3 regions of the Bacillus sp. JJ1562 genome follow, and region 2 is predicted to be linked to each of the others. Evidence: riboswitches for the same ligand, from Rfam matches in the RefSeq annotation. Region 2 holds a riboswitch; each other region holds the start of a gene.
What was found. A riboswitch is a leader RNA that binds a small molecule or an ion and turns the genes downstream of it on or off. The one in region 2 is predicted to bind cyclic di-GMP.
Positions count from the first base shown of each region.

Region 1: another riboswitch for cyclic di-GMP. It lies ahead of V7097_RS03235 (sensor domain-containing diguanylate cyclase); the one in region 2 lies ahead of V7097_RS19960 (anti-repressor SinI family protein).
Region 3: another riboswitch for cyclic di-GMP. It lies ahead of V7097_RS06310 (EAL domain-containing protein); the one in region 2 lies ahead of V7097_RS19960 (anti-repressor SinI family protein).

Region 1 covers NZ_JBALOQ010000004.1:108,711-111,992, reverse strand. The annotation lists gene V7097_RS03245 (ABC transporter permease) at 1-225, opposite strand, end outside; gene V7097_RS03240 (ABC transporter ATP-binding protein) at 215-1,324, opposite strand; cyclic di-GMP riboswitch class I at 1,607-1,668, shown strand; gene V7097_RS03235 (sensor domain-containing diguanylate cyclase) at 1,866-3,056, shown strand; gene V7097_RS03230 (YxcD family protein) at 3,215-3,282, opposite strand, start outside.
Region 2 covers NZ_JBALOQ010000037.1:6,367-9,648, reverse strand. The annotation lists gene V7097_RS19980 (TasA family protein) at 1-353, shown strand, start outside; gene V7097_RS19975 (DUF5658 family protein) at 491-787, shown strand; gene V7097_RS19970 (hypothetical protein) at 804-1,013, shown strand; gene V7097_RS19965 (helix-turn-helix domain-containing protein) at 1,056-1,382, opposite strand; gene V7097_RS19960 (anti-repressor SinI family protein) at 1,554-1,682, opposite strand; cyclic di-GMP riboswitch class I at 1,712-1,801, opposite strand; gene V7097_RS19955 (YqhG family protein) at 2,181-2,975, opposite strand; gene V7097_RS19950 (DEAD/DEAH box helicase) at 2,953-3,282, opposite strand, start outside.
Region 3 covers NZ_JBALOQ010000009.1:45,812-49,093, reverse strand. The annotation lists partial or broken gene V7097_RS26010 (cache domain-containing protein) at 1-472, opposite strand, end outside; gene V7097_RS06310 (EAL domain-containing protein) at 626-1,354, opposite strand; cyclic di-GMP riboswitch class I at 1,410-1,494, opposite strand; gene V7097_RS06305 (DUF4145 domain-containing protein) at 1,863-2,819, opposite strand; gene V7097_RS06300 (CorA family divalent cation transporter) at 2,955-3,282, opposite strand, start outside.

The sequences.
Region 1 (3,282 bases), on a different contig from region 2:
AACCAATAAAGTGACAGCTGTTATTAAAAACGCATACCAAAATGAACTTAATGTCATTTTTAAGTAAATTGGCGTGAAAAACGTTTTATAATTTATTAAAGATAGATTTCCCTCTATATCGAAAAATGAATAATAGAGGACAAGTGTAATCGGTGCAATAACAAACATAAGAATCCATAGTGCATAAGGGATAAAATATAAATTACGGGTGAGCTTATTTTCCATGGCTTTCCCCGTCCACATATGCCTCTAAGCGACGATCATATTCTTCTTCTGTTTCACCAAGACGCATAACATGAATTGCCTCAGGATCGAAGTAAAGTCCGATTTCATCGCCAACCTTAGCTTTTTTGGTAGAGTGTACAAGCCATTCATTTCCGTCCTTATCAAAGCCGCAAATTTCATAGTGAACACCTCTGAAAAGCTGAGAATCTACAACAACCTGAAGCTTTCCTTTTTCAACAGAGGTAATTTGTAGGTCTTCAGGACGAATGACAATTTCAACTCGTTCATTGTCTGAAAAACCTTGGTCGACACAGTCGAATGTTTTTCCAACGAATTCAACTAAAAAGTCTTTGTGCATTTTTCCTGAAACGATATTCGATTCTCCAATAAAATCTGCGACAAAGCGGTTAATTGGTTCATCATAAATATCAATCGGGGTGCCACTTTGTTGAATTTTTCCTTTATCCAATACAAAAATCTCGTCAGACATAGCAAGAGCTTCCTCCTGGTCATGTGTGACAAAGATAAAGGTAATGCCAAGGCGCTTCTGAAGGTCGCGAAGCTCATATTGCATTTCTGTACGAAGCTTTAAATCGAGCGCAGATAATGGCTCGTCCAATAAAATAATCTCTGGCTCATTGACAATCGCGCGCGCAATCGCGACACGTTGTCTCTGACCACCAGACATTTCTTTAATTTCGCGATTTTCATAGCCGGTAAGATTGACGAAGCTTAAAGCTTCTTTCACTTTTTTATCGATATCAGATTGCTTCATCTTCTTTATTCTTAAGCCAAAGGCAACATTTTCATATACATTAAGATGTGGAAATAAGGCATAGTCTTGAAATACCGTATTAACCTGACGCTTGTTAGCAGGTGTGGTGTTTACTTTTTTTCCATTAAAATAAACCTCTCCATCTGAGGGTTCAATAAATCCTGCAATCAAACGTAATATCGTCGTTTTTCCACATCCAGAAGGACCAAGAAGGGTATAAAATTTCCCTCTTTCAATTTCAAAGCTAACATTGTTGAGGACAGGTGGATCATTGTCATATTGTTTCGTTACATTATTAAATTGGATAATAGGTATACTGTTCATAGCAACCCCCTTCTTTCTATTAAATTAATATGATAGGATTTATGTAATCCGGCATTATTATACACGAATCGGCGAAAAATACAATAACATTCATAATAGTCAAGGTGAAAAAGTATGGGTTGTATCATTCCAAAAAGTCACGAAAAAGAAACTAGGACATTGGTAGTAGGAAAAAATTCACATTTTTAGAAAAATATTAGGTCAATTTCATTGACCTAACGTGAAAATAGAAATATAATTATAGTACAATTTAAAATACTCTTTCTTTAGTGAGATAATTGAATAAAGTAAAGGCAAATTCATTGAAAGATGAAGACGCAAAACTATAGGGGCTAAGTCCAATAGTGTTCAATAGGCAGGAATTCACCTAACTTGTTGATCATTCACTTTTTGGACATGCCAGCCAGTTGCCGAGTATTACTCGTATCGTAAGAACGAAGATTAATCGGTATTTGATTAGTCTTTTTTTATACCATTATATTATTCTGTTGCTACTATTTTACTAGATTTTTGGATATAAAAATTTTGGAAGTGATTACACATGGAGAAAACCATCCAGAATCTGAACGTACTTAAAAAATTAAGTGGACTAATCAAAAAGGTTGGTTCAGAAAAGCAATTGATTTCTGACGAGACTCGTAGCTTTTTTGACGAGAACTGTCAGGAACAAGAAGAGCTCGAGATTACCAATACCCTTTTAACCCAACTCCAACAAATGAACGAACAAATGGAAAATATGCATTGGATGAACAAACATTACCGTATCCTTCATGAATTTGCCCAAATTTGCAGCAAAACTTTAAATGAAAGCGTTCTTCTTCAAAAGTCCTATGAAATGGTTTCACGTGTTATGCCGGCGGATGCATTTTATATTGCCTTGCATAATCCGGGGGATGCGCATATCCAATTTATTTTTATTATGGATAATGGGGAACAGGCTCCTCCAAGTATTGTAGACTTTGGTGAAAATTATACATCAAAGGTTATTAAAACACGAGAAATCGTTCACCTCAAGCATCAAAACCAAAATATCGAATTTGATACAAAAATGGGGGAAGGGGACGAAGATACAAGGTCCTGTCTTTTCGTACCGGTTGTGATGGATGACCAGGTAAAGGGTGTCATCTCGACTCAAAGCTTTAGAAACTTCGCCTATCGGAAGGAGCACGAGGATCTGTTGCAAATGATCGGTGCACAGGTTATTAACTCGATTGAAACAGCCCGATTATATGCGAAAATCTACACGATGTCTCGTACCGACGAATTAACGGTTTTAAAAAACCACCGTGCTTTCCATGAGGATTTAGCGCAATTAATACGAAACGAAAATGACGAAATTATAGTCATGATGATTGACTCGGATGATTTAAAACAAGTCAATGACCGCTTCGGTCATGATGTGGGAGATTTATATTTAAAGATACTAGCAGACGGAATAAAAACGCTATGTAATGATAAGATTGAAGGCTATCGTTATGCAGGGGATGAGTTCATGATTCTCATCAAAACTCACATCGATAGGGGTGTGATGGAAATATACGATACGCTAAAAGAGTACTATCGTGAACACCCACTTATCATTGACGATAAAAAAATCACCGTTTCGATCAGTACTGGTGTTGGCGTGTTTCCGTATAATGGAACAAGTGTAGATTCCTTGAAAAAGGCAGCAGACCAAGCGCTTTATGCTGCAAAAGAAAGTGGAAAAAATCGCATTGTCGTTGCGGATTAATAAAAGCTCATCCAATTGGATGAGCTTTTTACAATATTATTGTCAAGCTTCAGGCGCCATCAGCTCGAGGCATAAGCCAGAAGCTTCGGAAGGCATAAATCGATTTATGTCAGCGCTCATCTTGTGCTATCGCGGATAGACGGCGCCCTGCACTTTTCTTAATTAATATGGGCAACAATGCCTTCTTCATCGTCTAACACAAGCTTAATTCCAGCATAGGGGTCTC
Region 2 (3,282 bases):
AATCGTTAATTCTTACTATTTCCGATAGTGGTGGAGAGGTTTTTAAAGGTAAGCTTGGAGATTTTAAAAAAATAGATCCTAGAACAATTGAAAGTGGAAAACAGGAAGAATTAAATTTTACAGTAGAATTCCCCCCCAATTTAGGTAATGAATATCAAGGTTTAACAACTGAAGTGGAAATGAAGTTCTATGCAGAGGGTACATTAGGAGGAGTTCTCCCTGTTGATGGACCAAAACTGCCTGAAACGGGAACAAATACGTTTAACATTCTGATTGCAGGCATTGCTTTAGTTGTAGGTGGTAGTATTTTATTTTTCATCCTAAGAAGAAAACGATTAAGAACGGTTCACTAATCAATATTTATTTTTAAGGAGCGATTATTACTTCGTTGTTCTTTATTAAGAATTGATTTGATTGGAAATAGGATATATCCATGTACCGGTATAAACTTGGCTTTAAGTTCACAATTCAAAATCAAGAGAGGTTCCCAATGAAAATCATCATCATCCTCCTAGCAATCTTAAATCTACTAGACGCGTTTATCACACATTTTGGGATCCTTGGTGGTCATATTTCTGAAGCAAATCCATTAATGTTTACATTATACGACATACATCCATTTTTATTTCTTTGTATAAAAGCAATGCTTTCTTTCTTTTTAATTTCACTAATATATATCATTCGTTTTCCAGTGAACAAACTAATTCGATCACTTTCCTGTATAGCCACTGCAATGTACGCATATGTCTTTTTCCTCCATGGCTATTGGATTACGCAAATATTTTAAAAATGGAGGAAACCCAATGTATACCAAAACATGCCCACAATGTAACCAGCCATCCTTCAGCAGCAGCAAGCTCGGCAAATGGAATTGCCCGATCTGTCAAACTGAACTTTCAAGTCTTCTTGCACGTGATGCCGGTGAGCTTTTTCCTGAAGTATTAACTAAGAAATACCCAACTACCCATCAATCCCATTCCGACTATATTTCCAATTTCGAAACATACATATAAAATAAAAAATGCTTCAGGCAACCGATGTTACCGAAGCATTTTTTATTTATTGTCCATTTTCCATTTGTTAAATTCTAAGAATGATCGAAATTCCTCTTTGGAAACTCCTGATTTCATTGCCTCTCGTACAAGCCTTGTCCATTCTGAATCAAGTTCTACACTCTCAGGTTCTGATTGTTCATGGAGTAATTCATTGACGGTTACGCCTAATACTGTAGATATTTTTTCAAGAAACTGGATAGAAGGATTTGATTGGAGATTCCGTTCGATAGAGCTCAAGTATGATTTGGCAACTCCTGCGCGATCCGCTAGTTCAGATAATGATAATTGTTTTTGTAGGCGATATGTTTTAATACGTTGACCAATCATGACTTTTCACCTTCCTTCCTCTACCCATTATAACATATAACGAAGAATATGTTTTATAATAAGAACACAAAAAATGAAAATAAAAAGAACCCGGAACTTATCGAGTTCTTTAGCATCCATATGTTTCCAACCCGTTGTGTAAAAGGTTGCTGTATGTATTAAGAAGGTCTGTTATGCTGTTTTACTTTGGAGGAAAGCATGAATATCCTGGACGCTCATTCCCATCTCCACTGCTTCCAATATAAGGTCGATCCATTCGTGATCTAATTGTCCGTTCTTGTTTTGTACTTCATTTAACATTTGATTTCCTCCCAAAATACATTTGTATTCCAGGCAGTCCAGCCATCATAATTGAAATCTCCAATCTTAGACCTGTGACTTTGCGTCCCTATTTTTCAATAGGTTTGCCTTTGTCTGTTCGAACCTCAGCTGACTGACCTAAAACGATAGTCCATACATGGATAGAACCTTTGTATTACATTTAGAAGTATAAAACATGGGAATCAATCTTTCTGTAAAAATCTGTCGATGTCAAAATATTTACAAAAAATAAACAAATGATTGTCTAACACATCGAAATATGACCTCCTGTTACCATTTATGTAGAATGAACTCGAATGATAGGAGGAAGGACCTATGAATTGTTAATAAGATAGAAAAAGGGGTTGATATATAATGCCATTCAGATACGATTTTTTGTAAAATTTCCAAAAAAATGTAAGGTATTTGTCGAACGATTTATTGGGAAAATCCCCTAAATAAATGTAACCTACCCCCAAAAATGAGGATAGGCCTATTTTAGAATGCGTTTTGACAAAGATAAAATAATCCGCCATTGATAATTTCGACAAGAACTTTCGGTTCGTATTGTTCCTTGAGGGCTTCTTTTTCAATTTTATAGCTTTCTGGTTTTTCGTCGATCCCCTCATAAAAGGCATCTAACAGAGTTAAGTCTTCATCCCAGCGTTGTCTCGCTTCATCTGCCCAAGCATGCTCCTGTGTTTCTGCATAGCCTCTCACATATTGCTGAAGTCGATTCACACCACTTTGCGGTTTAACTAATGGTGACATCGTGTATGTTAAATCTGGTATTTTCGGAGTAAGTGAGAGCTTCTCGAGTTTTTCCTGAAATTCCTCAACTATAATTCCATTGATTAGCTGTAACCCGAGTGACATTAGCACATCACGCTTACGGTCACTCTTATACGAAACCTTCACATTTAACCCAAGCCATGGATAAAGTGGTGTATTACCCTGCACACCAGGAGGTTTTTGTTGATACAACCGTATATAGCTTGCCAGCTTTTTCGTTGATTCAAAAATTTGATGTAAACGGGGAGCCCCGAAATGGATAAAGTCACCTTTTACGTTATCAGGTGTTTGATCCCGATCCGTAATTAATGTTAGCTTCATTGGATTCGGTTCTCCACCTGTTTTTTCAACATATGTCCAATAAAAAGGACGGTTCATTAATTGTTTATCTAGATCTATTGTCAATTGCACTGTCATATAACCGGGCTGGCGTTCAAGAATTTCACAATGGTTGGATACAAAATATTTCTCTAGAAAATTAACGATTTCCTGTTGCTGCACGCTGCTCACCACCGTTTTGTTCTTCAAAGCTTATAATAGAAGTTAAATTCTCCATCTTAATTTTCATCTCACCCTCGCTCCTTGAACGGAGCATGATATCCTGAATATGGTCTTCAATGTTTCCGAGATCTAATCTTGTTAAAATATCATCCAACTGCCCAATGACGCGTTCAAACAGATTAATTTTTTCATATAATAGCTTTAAAATATGCTCTTCAACCGTGTTCTTCGTTGCAAAATTATAAATATGGACATCTTTTTCTTGACCAAGACGATGAATACGACCTATGCGTTGCTCAAGCCTCAT
Region 3 (3,282 bases), on a different contig from region 2:
TCATTTTTTTTAGGGACTCTAAGTCGATGTCCAGACCGATAACGCCAGATCCATCATTTATCGTTTGTGCTATGGTCACTAAGATACTACCAGTAGCTAAATCCTCATATGGTTCTGTAATGATAACTTTCCCTGGGTTTGCAATGGCTTGTTTATACCATTCTCTCTCTCTTGGATCAAAATCTTCAGGTAGACTAGCATTTGGATATAAAAGCATGTTCCCATCTTTGGTTCCCGAAAAGATTGTCACTATGTCAGGATGAAGAAGTGAATATTGTGTAAAGGCCTCAATTGTAGTTGGTATTTCAGCCTCTACAAAGGACCCGGCATTTAGCTTGGATACGAAATACTCAACATCATTGTACTTTGAAGATATATGATCGACTATATATTGATTTAGAAGATTTACATTTGCTGTAGAACTAGCAAGTATCTGTTTTTTAATTTCCTTTTGTGCACTATTGTAAGACATAAAACCAATCGTAAAACTTGGTAACAAGATAATGAAGATAAAGGTTATGTATAGCCTCTTGCTGATTGTAAAATTAAGTAATTTCTTTCGTTTTCGTTTTTCTTGGTTGTTTTTCATAGTTGAATTTCCTTTCTATTTGTACAGAGTAATAACTTATGATATTACGACTGATTTAGATTTTAGAGATGAAGGTTTACCAAATAGATACCCTTGCACATAAGTAACTCCTAGTTTGTAGGCTGTTTCTAAATCAACTTTTCTTTCAATACCCTCTAGAATTAGTTCACATTCATATTTTTCACAATAACTTATTATGCTTTTTATTAGCTCTCTCTTTTTACTACAAGTGGCAAGCTCTTTAGAAAAGTAACGATCAAATTTTATATAATGCGGTTCTAATTCGATGATGCTCTTAATATCAGAATATCCCCTACCAAAATCATCAATTGCTATTTTAAAACCAAGCTTTTTTAATTCTGAAATTTTATTGATAAAAGCATCAAAATCCTCGATATTTTCAGACTCTGAAATCTCTAAGATGATTTCTTGTTTACTGAGATCATCCCTTTTTAACAGATTCATAATGAATTCCATAAAATATTCATGCAGGATTGTTGAAGGCAATATATTTAGAAAGAGCTTGCCATCCTCACTTGTGTAACCATTTGATTGATAGGTTTTAATAGCCTTTTCTATAGAATAACAATCAATTTCATACAGTTTTCCAAAGTCGCTAGCTTCATGAAAAATGAATTCTGGACTGGGTATGCTTACAGACCTGATTAGTGCTTCATAACCCAAAGGTGAATTATTTGATAGATCCAAAATGGTCTGAAATACATGAAAAATGTCTTTCTCTTCTAATTGATTTTTAACCAACAAATTCATTCCCTTCTTTTCGAATAAAGATCCTAATGAAAATCAGGTTTCATTTATTCTCAGCAGCTAGGCTACCATAGCTTTTTAGCTTTAGGCCCTTGGCTTTGCGCCCTTAACTTTCATTAAGTTTGCCTTTTCAGAAAGATTATAATACTAAAGTACTAGGTTGACTTAAACTATTATACTACCTTTCGACAAAATGCCAATATTTCCGACAAAGTTTGACACAAACTTTTTAAAAAAATGAACTTTTGATGACTTACTTTGTCTCCTTTTATTCATACGAAATAGCACCATTGTTAAAGAAAGTATTCTAACCAATAAAGAAAGCACAACAAGATTATTTCTCGTTGCGCTTAATACATTCACTTCTATTCTATCGACAGATGTTTAGAAATTTTTAGTCTAAAAATGTTAGTAAATAAACCCATTGAACCTTCACAATACAAAACTTTATTCACATAAAACAATAAAAAAGCCAACTTCACAACGAAGTTAGCCAAAGATATTTCTATTTAATCATATATTTAGTTTCAAATTCTTCTGCAATCCGTTGCAATAAAACCTCTAATTCACCATTCGTTTGAAATGTGAACGCATATCCATAATTTGATTTGAGTTGATCGTTTTCTTTCATTCTCGGAAAGTTCTTTAATGCAGTACTTTTTCGTGACTTAGTCTGCTCCTCATCAAACAATTTCGCTTGTCCCACTAGCCAAGGATGAATAGCAATTGTTGGCGTAGCATTATCTAACAAATAAACATAGCCCGTTTTAAAATTTTCAAATTGAAATTCAGCCGCCTTTTTAGTTTGACCTCTATAATTAAAACCGGCTTTTCTAAAAGTTGATTGGAATTTTTCTAAAGGAACTTGTCTACCTTTGTTTTTAGGCTGATCAAGAATTGGGTTTCTCTTCTCCTTAACAATAGGGTGTTGTTTCTTCTCTTCCTTCAACTGACTCAGCTGTTCTTCAATTTCCGAAATCCTTGCCTGCGTTTCTTTTATGTACTCATCCATCCATTGTTTCATAGCATCAAGATCTTGGCTTTGCTTAGAGGGTAATTCATAAGAAGGCGCACTGAAGGTATGGCTAACATAAACCTCTGCATACCATACTCCTAAATCAAAAATAGTCCGGTGTACTTCTTTTGCTACTTCTTGGTCCATTTCTAATACTTGATGGGAGGCAATGTTACCATTTTTTCGAATGAATTCAAGCTTTTTATAAATATCATCATCAATAACATCATGTCTAAATAATCTATTTATCTTTTCTACCAGTTTTAGTGGGTACACTTCACTCATATTTTCTTGCTCAAAAATCATATTAACGAATAGTTCTCCAAACAAGCGCGCCTGTGTCATCGCCGCCTGTGGTTGGTCCCATAAAAGCGCCTCAACGCGTAACGCCAACTCCTCTAATTGGCAGGAAAATTCTCCGATAAAATGAAATACACTGGTCTTCATTTGTTAATCACTTCCTGTTCACTAATAGTTAAATTCTACTATATACATGGTAACTTTCCCAATAAAAAACAAAAAGCCAAGCCCCCAAAAAACGCAAAAAGCCTAAATCAACAACGATTTAGGCTTCCTTAAAAACTATTTATTTTCCTTAATCCAAAGCAGTACCATTAGATAGACTACAAGGGTAGATAAGATCAAAATCCACCAATGCTCTGCTATATCGGTAATAAAATCTAGGTTCATTCCGAAAAATCCTGTAATCACTGTGACTGGTAAAAAGAAAATGGAAATAGTAGTTATCTTGCTATTAAACTTTTCTGTTGCAACCTTTTTCTCTTGTTCTGCAAGATGTTGAATTCTTTGTTCAGCTGCATCTGTATAAGATGAGAGCGCATTGAGTTCATCGTGAAGTTCTCGGAATAAATCACTAATGCGTAGGTTTTCCCTAACCATTTCATACAAA